4 regions of the Lysobacter sp. 22409 genome follow, and region 4 is predicted to be linked to each of the others. Evidence: riboswitches for the same ligand, from Rfam matches in the RefSeq annotation. Region 4 holds a riboswitch; each other region holds the start of a gene.

Region 1 (3,852 bases), on a different contig from region 4:
GAAAAACGGCGCACGTCCTGTGCGCCGCCCTCCGGGTCTCCATCGGTCTCGCCAGTGCATGGCTACGCCAAGCTCTAAATGGCAACGGCAACGACGAATCTCGCTCTAAGGGTAGGAACGACGTGAGCCGCGACCACGAACTGTGGATGGCGACGATACTTCGCAGGCGGCGTCAAGTCCCGGCCTCGGTCGTGGCTTTGGCCTTGGCTGTTGTTGTGCGACGTCTCGCACTAGCGAAGGCAACAGAAGACCCGAAGGGCGGCCTGCATGGATGCAGGCCGTTTTTCATCGGGACAGGGATGTCCCGTATGAAAAAGCCCTGCGTTGGCATCGATCATGCGGGCTTGTGATTCAAAACAAAAGCATTTTTCTTTGGTGACTTTCTTTTGTTGCTTTAGACAAAAGAAAGTTAGCCGCCGCTTTAGTGGCGGAAGCTTTTGGCGTTTGATCCTGATCCTGATCCTGATCTCGCTTGAACGATGCGCGGCGAGATCGCAAGAGCGCGGTCGCGGCTCGCGCCGCTCCTACTCCCGCGAAGGCACGCTGCTTCGATGAGCGATATCGGCGCTGTCGCCTCTGCGCATCCCGCGGTCGCGGCTTGTGACCGGAGGAAATCCAGTAGGACGCCGCTCCTACCCTCAGAGCCCCCACCGCGATGCCACGAACACGAACCAACCCGCGCCACCGGCAACCCCTCAGCGGCGTATCTCGAACCCCGGGTTCTCATTGAGCGAACCATCCGCCTCCAACACCGCGTAACGCTCGCCATCGGGATGAAATACCACCGGAATCGGCTCCAGGAACAGCGGCCGCCGAACGAAACGCAGTTCCCAGCGGAAATGCTCCAGGGTCGTCAACGCGTCCAGTTGCTCGCGGGTCAGCCCTGCGCGCAAGGCCACGGCACTGGCCTGCTCGGTGCCGTTGCGTCGTTCACGGTTGGTCATCGGGTGCCGCTCCTTCAGGAATGCCGTATTGCGCTCTCGCCATGATCTTGCAACGGCATGCGAATGTCACCCGAGCGGCCACTGCCCGCGGGATGCTTCAGCGCCGACGCTCGACGACGAACCCATCCACCGCCACCGATGCTCCCCATCGTGGCGATGCGCCCATGCCGATCCGGATGCCCCAGTCACAGCAGCCCCCGCCGCACCAGTCATTTCGCCCGCATCGTTTCCAGGAATACACGCTGCCCATCACAGTATCGAGCGATGCCCGGCGTTTCGCCCGAGCATCGCACACAGGCGAACGCGATCTCCTACGCAAGCAAGCGAACATGGCGCATTCGTCGCGATGCATTCCATTCGCCGTGGTGCGGTGCCGTGCAGAGGCGTCACACATCCGCGCGACGACAAGATGAATGCGGCGTTCGAAGCAATCCGACCACGCTGTCGTGCGAGCGAGCGCGCAGCTTTGCGCAGCGCAGCTTGTCCGCTTTCGATCCGACGCCTACACTCCGCCGGCCACAGGTGTCCTGCCGCCGTACCGGCGAGCAGGGTGAAACGGGAAGCCGGTGCGAGTCGTCAGACTCCATTCCGGCGCTGCCCCCGCAACGGTAGGCGAGAACACCCGACTCAATACCACTGCGATCTCGCGGGAAGGTGTCGGGGTGATGCGGATCGCTCCGCATCGCTCGCAAGCCCGGAGACCGGCCAGTGGCGGGCATCGCATGCGATGCCATCCTCGGGTGTTGCGGTGGGCAACCGGACGGGCTGGCTCGACGCGGATGTCCGTTGCGTGGAACCGACTTGTCTTGCTCCGCAATCCCCGTCACGCGGGTGAGCGACACGGAGCTGAAACAATGAACGATATGAATCGCGTCGCGACCGAAGTCGCGACGGTCAAGCTGCTGATCGACGGTGCATTCGTCGAATCCCGATCCCAACAATGGCGCGATGTCGTCAACCCGGCTACACAGGCGGTGCTGGCGCGGGTGCCGTTCGCGACTGCGGACGAAGTCGACGCCGCGGTACGTTCGGCGCAACAGGCCTTCAAGAGCTGGCGCAAGACCCCGATCGGCGCGCGCGCGCGCATCTTCCTCAAGTACCAGCAACTGATCCGCGAGCACATGGGCGAGCTCGCCGCGATCCTCACCGCCGAACAAGGCAAGACCCTGGCCGACGCCGAAGGCGACGTATTCCGCGGCCTGGAAGTGGTCGAGCACGCGGCGGCGATCGGCAACCTGCAACTCGGCGAGTTGGCCAACAACGTCGCCGGCGGCGTCGACACTTACACCCTGTTGCAACCGCTCGGCGTCTGCGCCGGCATCACCCCGTTCAACTTCCCGGCGATGATTCCGCTGTGGATGTTCCCGATGGCCATCGCCACCGGCAACACCTTCGTGCTCAAGCCGTCCGAACAGGACCCGCTGGTGACGATGCGCCTGGTCGAACTGGCGCTGCAGGCCGGCGTGCCCAAGGGCGTGCTCAACGTCGTCCACGGCGGCGAAGACGTGGTCAATGCGATCTGCGACCACCCCGACATCAAGGCGGTGTCCTTCGTCGGTTCGACCAAGGTCGGCACCCATGTTTACAACCGCGCTTCGCTGGCGGGCAAGCGCGTGCAGTGCATGATGGGCGCGAAGAATCACGCGGTGGTGCTGCCGGACGCCAACAAGGAGCAAACCCTCAACGCCCTCGCCGGCGCAGCGTTCGGCGCCGCCGGGCAACGTTGCATGGCCGCCTCCACCGCGGTGCTGGTCGGCGAAGCGCGGGCCTGGATCCCCGAGCTGGTCGCGAAGGCGCGCACGCTTAAGGTCAATGCCGGCACCGAGCCCGGCACCGATGTCGGCCCGGTGATTTCCTGCGCCGCGCGCGAACGCGTCGAAAGCCTGATCGCCTCCGGCGTCGAGCAAGGCGCGAGGCTCGAACTCGACGGCCGCAAGCCGTCCGTGCCGGGTTTCGAGCGCGGCAACTTCGTCGGCCCGACGATCTTCTCCGGGGTCGAGCCCGGCATGCGCATCTACGACGAAGAGATCTTCGGCCCGGTACTGATCGTGCTCGCCGCCGACACCCTGGAAGCCGCGATCGACCTGATCAACGCCAATCCCAACGGCAACGGCACCGCCCTGTTCACCCAATCCGGCGCGGCCGCGCGCCGCTTCCAGGAAGACATCGACGTCGGCCAGGTCGGCATCAACGTGCCGATCCCGGTGCCGGTGCCGCTGTTCTCGTTCACCGGCTCGCGCGCCTCCAAGCTCGGCGACCTCGGCCCCTACGGCAAGCAAGTGGTGATGTTCTACACCCAGACCAAGACGGTCACCGCGCGTTGGTTCGACGACGAGACGCTCGGCCACGGCGTCAACACCACGATCAGTCTGAAGTGATGGCCGCCGTCATGAACCTGCAGGCGGTCAGTCCACCGCCATCGCAGCTCGGCGAAGACCAGCTCGCCTTCCGCGAGGCCGCGCGCGATTTCGCCCTCGCCGAACTCGCGCCGCACGCGGCGCACTGGGACGCGCAAGGCGTCTTCCCGCGCGAGGCCATCGGCAAGGCCGGCGAGCTCGGTTTCTGCGGCTTGTACGTCGACGAAGCCGCCGGCGGCTCGGGCCTGACCCGGCTCGATGCGGTGGTCGTGTTCGAGGAACTGGCCGCGCTCGATCCGTCCACGGCGGCGTTCATCAGCATCCACAACATGGCCACCTGGATGCTGACCGCGCACGCCTCGCCCGCCGTACGCGACCTCTGGGGGCCTCGGTTGGCCTGCGGCGAATGCCTGGCGTCGTACTGCCTGACCGAACCCGGGGCCGGCTCCGATGCCGCATCCCTGCGCACCCGCGCCGAACGCGACGGCGATCATTACCTGATCAACGGCGCCAAGGCCTTCATTTCCGGGGCCGGCGCCACCGACATGCTG
Region 2 (3,852 bases), on a different contig from region 4:
TCGACAAGGGCGTGTGCGGCGCGGCCGCCTCGACCCGCCAGACCCAACGCGTCGCCGACGTGCACGCCTTCCCCGGCCACATCGCCTGCGATGCCGCCTCGCGTTCGGAAGTGGTGGTGCCGCTGGTCCACGGCGATTCCCTGATCGGCGTGTTCGACCTCGACAGCCCGGTTCCGGACCGTTTCGATGCCGACGACCAGGCCGGCCTGGAAGCGCTGGCGCGCGTGTACGTGGAGGCGCTGGCATGACCGCGCCGAAGATGCGCAACATCGGCCCCAAGAGCGCGGCCTGGCTGCGCCAGGTCGGCCTGCGCACGCACGAGGACATCTCCGCGATCGGCACGGTCGAGGCCTTCATGCGCGTCAAGCGCGCCGGCTTCAAGCCGACGCTCAACCTGCTGTACGCGATCGAAGGCGCGCTGCTGGACTGCCATTGGCAGGAGATCAGCGACGAACGCCGACAACAGCTGATCCAGGCCGCCGAAGCCGCGACCGCGCTGCTGCCGCCGCCGCGCAACAAGCCGGCCGCCGCGCCGGTGCACACCACCGTGCACGCCGAAGAACGCCACGACGCATTCGAGGGCGGCGGTCTGGACGGCAACGGCCTGGACGACGACGACCGCCCCGGCGGCCACGACGAGGACGACGGGCGCGACTGAGCCCGTCGGCGCCGCTGCGCCCCCTCCGGCCGGCCGCTCCGCCCGCCCGCGGCTTTGGCCCCGGGCGCCGGCTTCGCGTAGACTGCGCACCGCTTCAAGGTGACCCGGCGGCTTTCTCCATCGCCGGGTTGAAACGGGAAGCCGGTGACGCGCCCTCTCCTGCGGGAGGATCGGCGCCAGTCCGGCACTGCCCCCGCAACGGTAAGCAAGACAGATCGCGGCAACCGCCACTGTGCTCGGCACGGGAAGGCGCCGCGATCGGCAGCCCGACCCCGCGTCGGCGCTGCGCTTGCGAGTCCGGAGACCGGCCTTGAGGCGCCACAGGTTGCGATGCGGAGGGCGTCGCGGCGGCTGCTATCCGGCTGTCTGCACGGCCCGCTGCCTCCTCGCAACCGCCTTCCGCCGTCGTCGTCGCGCGCCTCCGGGTGCGCGCGCTGGAGCTTTACCCATGTCCGCCCCGAACACGTACGCCCTGAATCTGTCGCTTGCCATCGCCTGTGCGCTGGCGCTGCCCACCGCCGCCCTCGCCGCTCCGGCCGGCGACGCCACCGACCTCGACGAGGTGGTGGTCACCGCCAACCGCACCGCGGTCAGCGTCAACGACACCCTGACCCCGGTCGACGTGCTCGACCGCGAGACCATCCAGCGCAGCCAGGCGCGCGACCTCAACGACCTGCTGCGCGGCCGCGCCGGCATCAGCATTTCCAACCAGGGCGGCGCCGGCAAGCTCACCACCCTGTTCCTGCGCGGCAGCGAGTCCGACCACGTGTTGGTGCTGGTCGACGGCATCCGCGTCGGCTCGCCGACCTCGGGCCTGGCCGCGCTGCAAGACCTGCCGCTGGCACTGATCGACCGCATCGAGATCGTGCGCGGCCCGCGTTCGAGCCTGTACGGCGCCGACGCCATCGGCGGCGTGATCCAGGTGTTCACCCGCCGCGAGAAGCAGGGCTTCGCGCCGCGCGTGCACGTCGGCGGCGGCAGCAACGACAGCCTCGAATTCGGCACCGGCTTCGGCGGTCGCAGCGAGCGCGGCTGGTTCGGCGCCGACTACAGCTTCCGCAAGACCGAGGGCATCAACGCCTGCCGCGGCGCCGGCTTCCCGGTGTTCGCCGGCTGCTTCACCGACGAGCCCGACCGCGACGGTTACGAAAACCACGCCCTGTCTCTGCGCGGCGGCCTCGAGTTCAACGAACAGTGGAGCATCGAAGGCCAGGCGCTGCGCGCGGAAGGCGAGAACGATTACGACGGCAGCTTCGTCAACCGCTCCGAGACCGTGCAGCAGGTGATCGGCGGCAAGCTGCAATGGCGTCCGTCGGAAACCATTCACCTGCAGTTGCTGGCCGGCCGCAACGTCGACAGCTCGGATAATTTCCTCGGCGAAGTGCCAATGGGGTTCTTCAAGACCGATCGCGACAGTGCGACCTTGCAGGGCGACTTCACCCTGGCCGAAGGCCACGTGCTGACCGCGGGCTTCGATTGGCTGCGCGACCGCGTCGACAGCGACACCGTGTACGACGAAAGCGAGCGCGACAACAAGGCCGGCTTCGTCCAGTACCAGGGCCGCTTCGGCGCGCAGTCGTTCGAGGCCAGCCTGCGCCGCGACGACAACGAACAGTTCGGCGGCCACACCACCGGCGGCGCGGCCTGGGGCCTGAACTTCGCCGAGCGCTGGCGCGTCACCGTCGGCTACGGCACCGCGTTCAAGGCGCCGACCTTCAACGAGCTGTATTACCCGTTCTTCGGCAACGCGACCCTGCGCCCGGAAGAGTCCAAGACCTGGGAGCTCGGCCTGGCCTATCGCGGCGAGCGTTTCAACGCCCGCATCGACGGCTTCGACACCCGCGCCGACGATCTGATTACCTACGACTCGTCGATCAACCTGCCCAACAACATCGACCGCGCGCGCATGCGCGGCGCCGAGATCGGCATCGACACCACGTTCGCGCAATGGACCTTGGCGGCGAGCGCGAGCTTCCTCGACACCGAAAACCGCGCCGGCTTCTACCAGGGCAACGACCTGCCGCGCCGGGCCAAGCACAGCGCGCGCATCGACCTGGACCGCAGCTTCGGCAAGTTCCGCTTCGGTGCGACCGCGGTCGGCTCGGGTTCGCGCTACGACGACGTCGCCAACAGCACCCGCCTGGGCGGCTACGGCACCCTCGACCTGCGCGCCGAGTACGCGATCACCCCCGCGCTGAGTCTGCAGGCGCGCGTGGCCAACGTGTTCGACCGCGAGTACGAAACCTCTTCGTACTTCAATCAGCCCGGCCGCGAGTGGTTCCTGACCCTGCGCTACGCACCGGTCAACTGAGCGGTCGACCGATCTGCGGATCGTCGAGCGTCGACAAAAAGCCCGGCATCGCCGGGCTTTTTGTTTTTGGCGCAGAAACACCCACGACCGACGAACGCAGGCTCAGGTCGGCCGCAGCCCGCATTGCACCCAACTGCGGCCGGCGATGTCGGCGACCACGCCGATCATGCCGTGGCGCCAGCGCCCGTCCTCCGGCCCGGCCGCCAAGGCCTCGTAAAGCTGCGCCGGCACGCCGTCGGCGAGACTGCGCAGCTTGGCCGTCACTTCGGCATCGTCGCGGAACATCGCCTTGGCCACGACGAACCAACTCAACGCACGCGGCGAACCGTCGGCCGAGAACGACAGGCTGATACCGCTCGGCCGCGGCAACTCCGAACCTGGCACGACCCGGGCAAGCATGGCCATCATCGCGGCGCTGTCGCCGAGCACCGCACCTGCCATCCCTTGCAAGGCACGCCAATCGAGTTCCTGTGCGCGCGCGTAGAACTCGACGCTGCCGTCGCAGTTCACTCCGCTCAGACGCCAGCTCATCAGGTTCGAACGGAACAACACATGCTTGTCGCGCCAGGCCGCGGGTAAACGCCCATCGGGCAGGTCGACGTAGAGCTTGGTCGCCGTGCCTTCTCCATGGCGCGCCGCCGCCCACGCCCCGAAGCTCATCGCACCTTCGCGCTGCAGGTCCAGCCAAGGTCCCAAATCGCCTTGCCAATCCAAGGCCTGTGCCGCAAGCAGGAGCCGCTCGCGATCGGCCACTTCCGGCGCGGCGACTTCGGTCGCCCACCGCACCACCGGCTCGCGCGAGCTCCAGGAGAATTCGACCGGCATGCCGGTATTGGTCAGGCTGCTGAAACTGCCGGCCACTTCCGGCCAGACCGAACGGCCG
Region 3 (3,852 bases), on a different contig from region 4:
CGTAGCCGGCCAGGCGACGCGTATTGGCCAAGTCATCATAACGATCGCCCGCGGCATAGACGCTGGCACCGAACGACCAGGCACCGTTGCCGACCGCGATGCGGCGGTCGGCATCGATGCGCGCGCTCTGCCGCGCACGCCGCGGCAGGAATTTGTCGCGGCTTGCGCTGCGGCTGTCGTTGCGCGGGTCCAGCCAGGTCGCGCTGGCGCGCAGGTCCCAGTCGGCCAGACGGGTGTCGAACGCCGCTTCCAGGCCGCGGATGCGCGCGCGATCGACGTTGCCGGGCAAGCCGATCGAGGAATCGAACGCGATCAGGTCGTCGATGTCGCTCTCGTAGGCGTTGAGCGACCATACATGCTGGCGGCGCTCGCCGTGGATGCCGCGCAGGCCGATTTCGACGCTGCGCGAGGTTTCCGGCGACAGGCCGGCATTGCCGTAACCCGGGTAGTACAACTCGTTGAAGGTCGGTGCCTTGAACGCGGTGCCGTAGCTCGCGGTCAAACGCAGCGCCTCGCTGAGGTTCCAGCCCCACAGCAGGCTGCCGGTGGTCTCGCCGCCGAACTGGCTGTCGTCGTCGCGGCGCAGGCTGGCCTGCAGCGCGTGCGCGCCGAAACTCTGCTGCCACTGGCCGAAGGCGCCGCGCAGGATGCGGGCGTCGCGGGCATAGCGGGTATTGCTGTCGATGCGGTCGCGCTGCCAGTCGAAACCGAGCGTGAGCAGGCCGCTGCCGATGCCGATGTCGCCCTGCACCGAGCCGAGCTGACGCCGGGTCTCGAAGGTGCTGGAGTACTTGCCGTTCTTGTAGGTGTCGCTGAGGTCTTCGCTGCGGCCGGCGCTGGCGCTGAGGCTGACGCGGTCGCTGGGCCGGTAGCGCAGCTTGGCGCCGGCGACCTGCTGCACGCCGTCGGCCTCGTTGTTCTGGCTGCCGTCGTACTCGTTATGGTTTTCGGTGCGGAACAAGCGCGCTTCGGCGTCCCATTGCTCGTTGAAGCGGTAGCCGCCCTGCAGGGTCAGCGAATCGTTGCGATAGCCGTCGCGGTCGGGCGAATAAGTGAAGCAACCGGCACCGCCCGGCGAGGGCTTGCCGCGGCAGGCGTTGATGCCGTCGGTGTCTTCGTGGGCCGCGTTGATCGAATACCAGCCGCGCTCGCCCTTGCCGGCGACGCCGGCGGTGGCGCGATGGGTGGCGTAGCTGCCGATCGAGGCGCTGAAGCTCGGCACGAACGCGCCCTGCGGACGCCGGGTGAAGATCTGGATGACGCCGCCGATGGCCTCGGAGCCGTACAGGCTGGAGAACGGGCCGCGCACGATTTCGACGCGTTCGATCTGTTCGACCGGAATGTCCTGCAGCGAGGCGCCGCCGCTGGTCGCCGAACCGATCTTGACCCCGTCGATCAGCACCAGCACGTGGTCGGACTCGCTGCCGCGCAGAAACAGCGACGTCGCCTTGCCCGGGCCGCCGTTATTGGCCAGCGAAGCGCCCGGCGTGCCGCGCAACAGGTCCGGCAGCGACGAGGGCTGCAGGCGTTCGATCTGGGCGCGGTCGATCACGGTTACCGCGGCGAGCGTGGCGTCCTGGGTCTGGGCGGTGCGGCTCGCGGTGACCACGACCTGGTCGAGATCGACCGCGGGCGCGGCCAGTGCGGAGGCGGCGAATGCGGAACCGGCGAATACGAAAGCGCAGCGCGCGGGGATGCGCGCAAAGCGCGGAACAGCGGAAAAACGGAACGTCACAGTCGGCTCTCCATGGCCGCGCCTCACCCGCGCGGTCTAGACCAGGTCGTGACAGGGGGATGGCGGAACGGAGAGACGGCGCGCGCGCCGATGCCCCGAGACATGGCCCTCCGCCTGTCGGTTCGCGCTCCGGGCCGGTCTCCGGGCTTGCGAGCGGAGGCGGTCCGAGATCGGACCGGGTCTCCCGTACCGCGCCTTCCCGTGTCGGAACACAGTGGCGTCGTGCGGTACGTGTACTCGCTTACCGTTGCGGGGGCAGCTCCGGATTGACCGACCTGGCGAACGCCAGAAGCGGGGACCGGATTCCCGTTTCAATCGCCGATTGTGTGTCGGCGATCACCTTGAGCGCGCGCATCTTAGCAGTCGAGCGAGGTCGGGACGCCACCGGAATTCGTGCGAGCGCGCTTGAAGTCTCTGGACCGCGGCCAGGGCGCCCCTCGCGGGAGGCCTTCGTCATCTCCGCGCAGGCGGGGATGACGACTTGGGGGAATGACGGCTTGCGGAGATGAGGGGCTTAACGGGGATGAGGGCCGGAAAGCCCCAAGCGGGCCAGGCACAGCGGCCACCGGCCCGCCCCCAGATTCCGCAAAGAGTGTGCCATTACCACTTTTCTACTACTTGCGTTAGGCAGAATTTGGCCGCTTCATTGACCGGTTGTTACGTTCGTGTTAAATCCGAATGACATCGCTGTCATCCCCATCAAGGAGTCGTCATGCCCGTCCGCCGCACCTTCGCCGGTTCACGTCACCCTCTGGCCCTCGGCCTCCTGGTAGCGCTCGCCGCGCCGGTCCACGCGCAGGACGCGCCGCAAAGCGATCCCAAGACCCTGGACCAGGTCATCGTCACCGGCACCCGCGTCAGCGACCGCACCGTCGCCGAGTCCACCGCGCCGATCGACATCATCACCCCGGAGACCCTGGAAGCCACCGGCACCGTCGAGCTGGCCACCGCACTGTCGCGCGCCCTGCCCTCGCTGAACTTCCCGCGCCCCGCCATCACCGACGGCACCGACGCGGTGCGCCCGGCGCAGCTGCGCGGCCTCGCCCCCGACCAGGTGCTGGTGCTGGTCAACGGCAAGCGCCGCCACACCACCGCCCTGATCAACCTCAACGGCAGCCAGGGCCGCGGCTCCTCGCCGGTCGACCTCAACGCCATTCCGATCGCCGCGATCGAACGCGTCGAAGTGCTGCGCGACGGCGCCTCGGCCCAGTACGGCTCCGACGCCATCGCCGGCGTCATCAACGTCGTCCTTAAAGGAAGCGGCGAAGGCGGCAGCATCGCCGCGCGCTACGGCCAGTACAGCGCCGGCGACGGCAAGCAGTACCAGTTGTCCGGCGACACCGGCATCAAGCTCGGCGAGAACGGCTGGCTGCACCTGGCCGCGCAAGGCGGGCACCAGGACCAGACCAATCGTGCGCGGCCGTTCCAGGGCCGCGTCGAGCAGCGCTACGGCGATCCCGAGATCGACCAGGGCGCGTTCGCCTACAACGGCGAATACAGCCCGACCGATTACCTGAGCTTCTATTCGTTCGGCAGCTACAGCGAACGCGACGTGCTCTCCAACGGTTACTTCCGCTTCGCCGGCGACCCGCGCAACATCCCGGCGATCTACCCGAACGGCTTCCTGCCGCAGATCCACAACGTCAGCAAGGACCGCGCCGCGGTGTTCGGCCTGCGCAGCGAAACCGCCGGCGGCACCCAGATCGACCTGAGCTACAACTACGGCCACAACGGCCTGACCTTCGATATCGAAAACACCCTAAACCGCAGCCTGGGCCCGACCTCGCCGACGCAGTTCTACGCCGGCGCGCTGGAAGTCACCCAGCACGTGCTCAACCTGGACTTCACCAAGTCGGTCGACTTCGGCTGGCAGTACCCGGTGACCTTCGCCTGGGGCGCGGAATGGCGCGGCGAAGAGTTCTCCGAACGCGCCGGCGAGCCGCTGTCCTACGCCAACGGCGGCGTGGCCGCGCCGAACGGCCAGATCATCCCGGGCGCGCAGGTGTTCTCCGGCTTCCGCGCCAGCGATGCCGGCGACTTCGACCGTCACAGCTATTCGGTCTACATCGACGCCGAAGCCGACCTGACCGACAAGTTCTCGCTCGGCGCCGCCGCGC
Region 4 (3,852 bases):
GAAGCGTTCGTCGCGACGCAGCCACCAGGCCAGCGCCGCGTACAACACGCCCAAGCCCAGCGCGCAGAACGCCAGCGGCATGCGCTCGCCTTCGAGCAAACCGGCCTGCAGCGAGAACGCGACCAGCGGCGTGCCGAACACCAGGCAGCCGTCGATGAGGTCGCGACGCCCGGCCGGACGCTTGCGCGCATACAGCACGGGGATCAACAGATAGAAGGCGAAGAACAGCAGCAGGAAGGGTTCGGTGGTCGAGAAGTGCTCGGGGCGGTACTTAAGCACGCCCCACAAGGTGCCGATGCCCCAGGTGAAGACGAAGCCGAGCAGGTTGAGCACGCGCCACGGTCGCCACCAGGCGATGGCGAAGATGCCGGCATTGAGCACGGCGTAGTAACCGAACAGCGCGACGTGGTTGCCGGAACCGGTCGACAGCCAGATCGGCGCGAGGAAGCCGGCGAGGATCGCGAACACCGCCAGCGCCATCGCGTTCTGCTTCACCGCCAGCACGCCGGCGCCGGCCACCAGCACCACGCTGAGCGCGAACGCCGCGCCGGCCGGCATCAGCTGGTACAGCTTGAACGCCGCGAACACCACCAACAGCAGCACGCCGATGGCGCCGCCCTGCAGGCTCAGGGCGAAGCTGCGCTTGCGCTCGCGCTGGCGCCAACCGAACACCAGCCCGGCCATCGCCGCCAGGGCGACGCCGGCCAGGCGCAGTTCGATCGGCAGGTGCAGCCAGCCCTGGTCGGTCGCGTACTTCAACAACGCGGCGACGCCGGCGAACAACACCAGCATGCCGACCTTGACCGGCACGTTGCCTTCGGTGAACCAGCGCCGCAGCCAGCGCGCGGCGACGGTGAACACGTCCGGCGGCGGCGGTGCGGCGGGTGCGCGCGCGGCTGCGGGCGCGACGCGCGCGGCGACCGGGCGGGCGGCGGCGTCTTGCGGCATCGGCGGCGGCACGCTCGTGGTCGGCGGCGGCGCCGAGACCGGCGGAACGGTATGCGGTGGCGCGGTCGTGGGAGGAGCGGCCGCGGAAACGACGGGCCGCGGCGGACGGACCGCCTGCGCTGTCGGCGGCGGCGTTTCGCGCGCGATCCGCTCGGCCAGGGTCTCGTCCCCGCGGTGGGCGGATCTCGCAGCGCTCAACGACTCGGCCTGCTGCGCCACGCGACGCTCGAGCTCGGACACGCGCGACTTCAATCCGGCGACTTGCACCAGCGCCACCACGAGCAGGATCGGCACCAGCAACAACCCTAGTGCCACTAAAACGATCAGTGCTTCCATCACCCGTCCCTGTTCCGTGCATCGTGCGCTTGGTCACGAACGTTACACCAAGCCGCAAGCCTTGAAGGACAAGGCTTCACGCATTCTATACACAGCTTGTTCACCACATATCGCGTTGACGGAATCGATAAACCACACTATGTTGTGCCCGTCGGTGCCGATCGCGAGATTGGCTCAATAGGGAAGCCGGTAAGGACGCAGCCAGCGCGGCGTCCAAAGCCGGCGCTGCCCCGCAGCGGTATGGGAAACGAACGCTACCAAGCACTGGACGCGCCTCGCGTCTGGGAAGCGGTAGCCAGTAGGAGACGCGAGTCGTCGTGTCCCGAGCCCGAAGACCTGCCGACAGCCGCGCGTTGCACACCGCGCGGTACCGGCCCAGGAGTCTTCGGGGGAAGACGGCCGGTGTCGCAGCACGATGGCTCCGCCGTCGTGCTCGTTCCGTTGCGGCGCCGCCACGCGCGCCGACGCGGGATGCGCCCGTCTCGGGCCGCGCGACACCTCGCCTGCAAGCTCCCGAGTTCCGCGCCCGCGGGGGCACGGCCGTGCCATCGACGACGCCGCTGCGCGGCCGGTCGTCGCTGGCGCGTCCGCGTTCTCCGCGCGTCGCCCTTCGCGGGAAGGTCGGCGACCCGTGCACCCACGCCCCGGAGTTACGCCATGACCACGCTCGCACCCGAATCGTCCGCCGCCGCCCCCGCCGCCGACACTGCCGCCAAACCCGCCCGCGACCCGCAAGCCGATACCGGCTTCGCGCTGACCCCGCCCGCGGCCAACCTGACCATGAGCGTGACCAAGCGCAACGGCCGCCGCGAGCCGGTCGACCTGAACAAGATCGTGCGCGCGGTGACCCGCAGCGGCGAGAACCTGTACGCCGTCGACCCGATGCGCGTGGCCACCCGCACCATCTCCGGCCTGTACGACGGCGCGACCACGCGCGAGCTCGACGAACTGTCGATCCGCACCGCCGCCCTGCTGACCGCCGAAGAACCCGAATACGGCCGCCTCGCCGCGCGCCTGCTCGCCGGCGTGATCGAGAAGGAAGTCGCCGGCATCGAGATCCATGCGTTCTCGCAGTCGGTCCAGCGCGGCTTCGACCTGGGCCTGATCAACCAGCGCCTGCTCGACTTCGTCCAGGCCAATGCGCGCAAGCTCAACGACGCGATCGACCGCAACCTCGACGCCAAGTTCGACTACTTCGGCCTGCGCACCCTGTACGACCGCTACCTGCTGCGCCATCCGACCGCGCGCACCGTCATCGAGACCCCGCAGCAATTCTTCCTGCGCATCGCCTGCGCGCTGAGCGAAGACGTCGGCGACGCACTCGCCCTGTACCGGCGCATGGCCCAGCTCGACTACATCCCGAGCTCGCCGACCCTGTTCAACGCCGGCACCACCCACGAGCAGTTGTCGAGCTGCTTCCTGCTCGATTCGCCCGACGACTCGCTGGAAGCGATCTACAAGCGCTACATGGACGTGGCCAAGCTCAGCAAGTTCAGCGGCGGCATCGGCCTGAGCTACACCCGCATCCGTTCGCGCGGTTCGCTGATCCGCTCGACCAACGGCCTCAGCAACGGCATCGTGCCGTGGCTCAAGACCCTCGACGCCTCGGTCGCCGCGGTCAACCAGGGCGGCAAGCGCAAGGGCGCGGCCTGCGTCTACCTGGAGCCGTGGCACGCCGACGTCGAGGAGTTCCTCGAACTGCGCGACAACACCGGCGACGAAGCGCGCCGCACCCACAACCTCAACCTCGCCAACTGGATTCCCGACGAATTCATGCGCCGCGTCGAGGCCGACGCCGACTGGTCGCTGTTCGATCCGTCCAAGGTGCCGCAGCTGACCGACCTGTGGGGCGAAGCCTTCGACCGCGCCTATCACGCCGCCGAAGCGGCCGGCCTGGCGACCAAGAAGGTCAAGGCGCGCGACATCTACGGCCGGATGATGCGCACCCTGGCGCAGACCGGCAACGGCTGGATGAACTTCAAGGACAAGTCCAACCGCGCCTCCAACCAGACCCTGCGCGACGGCAACGTCATCCACCTGTCGAACCTGTGCACCGAAATCCTCGAGGTCACCTCGCAGGACGAGACTGCGGTGTGCAACCTGGGCTCGATCAACCTCTCGCACCACGTCGAGATGTACGAGGATGGCAAGGGCGCGTTCGATTTCGACAAACTCGCCGAGACTGTGCGCCTGGCCGTGCGCCAGCTCGACCGCGTGATCGACCTGAACTTCTACCCGATCGAGACCGCGCGCCGCGCCAACCTCAAGTGGCGCCCGGTCGGCCTGGGCTCGATGGGCCTGCAGGACGTGTTCTTCAAGCTGCGCCTGCCGTTCGACTCCGAACCCGCGCGCAAGCTCGCCCAGGAGATCGCCGAAGCGATCTACTTCCATGCCCTGTCGGCGTCGAACGAGCTGGCGATGGAACACGGCAAGCACCCGTCCTTCGCCGACACCCGCGCTTCGGTCGGCGAACTGCAGTTCGAGGCCTGGGGCGTGACCCCGTCGCAGCCCGAGCGTTGGGACGCGCTGCGCAAGCGCATCGCAGAGCACGGCCTGCGCAACTCGCTG

The links. Region 4 has a riboswitch for cobalamin ahead of ACTJJK_RS22020 (ribonucleoside-diphosphate reductase subunit alpha). Riboswitches for the same ligand answer to the same signal wherever they lie in the genome.
Region 1: another riboswitch for cobalamin. It lies ahead of ACTJJK_RS04010 (CoA-acylating methylmalonate-semialdehyde dehydrogenase); the one in region 4 lies ahead of ACTJJK_RS22020 (ribonucleoside-diphosphate reductase subunit alpha).
Region 2: another riboswitch for cobalamin. It lies ahead of btuB (TonB-dependent vitamin B12 receptor); the one in region 4 lies ahead of ACTJJK_RS22020 (ribonucleoside-diphosphate reductase subunit alpha).
Region 3: another riboswitch for cobalamin. It lies ahead of btuB (TonB-dependent vitamin B12 receptor); the one in region 4 lies ahead of ACTJJK_RS22020 (ribonucleoside-diphosphate reductase subunit alpha).

What each region holds. Positions count from the first base shown of each region.
Region 1 is NZ_JBQEOE010000005.1:29,622-33,473, reverse strand. It holds partial or broken gene ACTJJK_RS04020 (hypothetical protein) at 1-350, shown strand, start outside; gene ACTJJK_RS04015 (hypothetical protein) at 696-944, opposite strand; cobalamin riboswitch at 1,448-1,668, shown strand; gene ACTJJK_RS04010 (CoA-acylating methylmalonate-semialdehyde dehydrogenase) at 1,808-3,322, shown strand; gene ACTJJK_RS04005 (acyl-CoA dehydrogenase family protein) at 3,334-3,852, shown strand, end outside.
Region 2 is NZ_JBQEOE010000006.1:130,171-134,022, reverse strand. It holds gene ACTJJK_RS05220 (GAF domain-containing protein) at 1-248, shown strand, start outside; gene ACTJJK_RS05215 (TfoX/Sxy family protein) at 245-658, shown strand; cobalamin riboswitch at 739-985, shown strand; gene btuB (TonB-dependent vitamin B12 receptor) at 1,107-2,969, shown strand; gene ACTJJK_RS05205 (hypothetical protein) at 3,072-3,852, opposite strand, start outside.
Region 3 is NZ_JBQEOE010000012.1:14,415-18,266, forward strand. It holds gene btuB (TonB-dependent vitamin B12 receptor) at 1-1,696, opposite strand, end outside; cobalamin riboswitch at 1,851-2,094, opposite strand; gene ACTJJK_RS08265 (TonB-dependent receptor plug domain-containing protein) at 2,448-3,852, shown strand, end outside.
Region 4 is NZ_JBQEOE010000068.1:3,555-7,406, forward strand. It holds gene ACTJJK_RS22015 (DUF2339 domain-containing protein) at 1-1,284, opposite strand, end outside; cobalamin riboswitch at 1,420-1,642, shown strand; gene ACTJJK_RS22020 (ribonucleoside-diphosphate reductase subunit alpha) at 1,942-3,852, shown strand, end outside.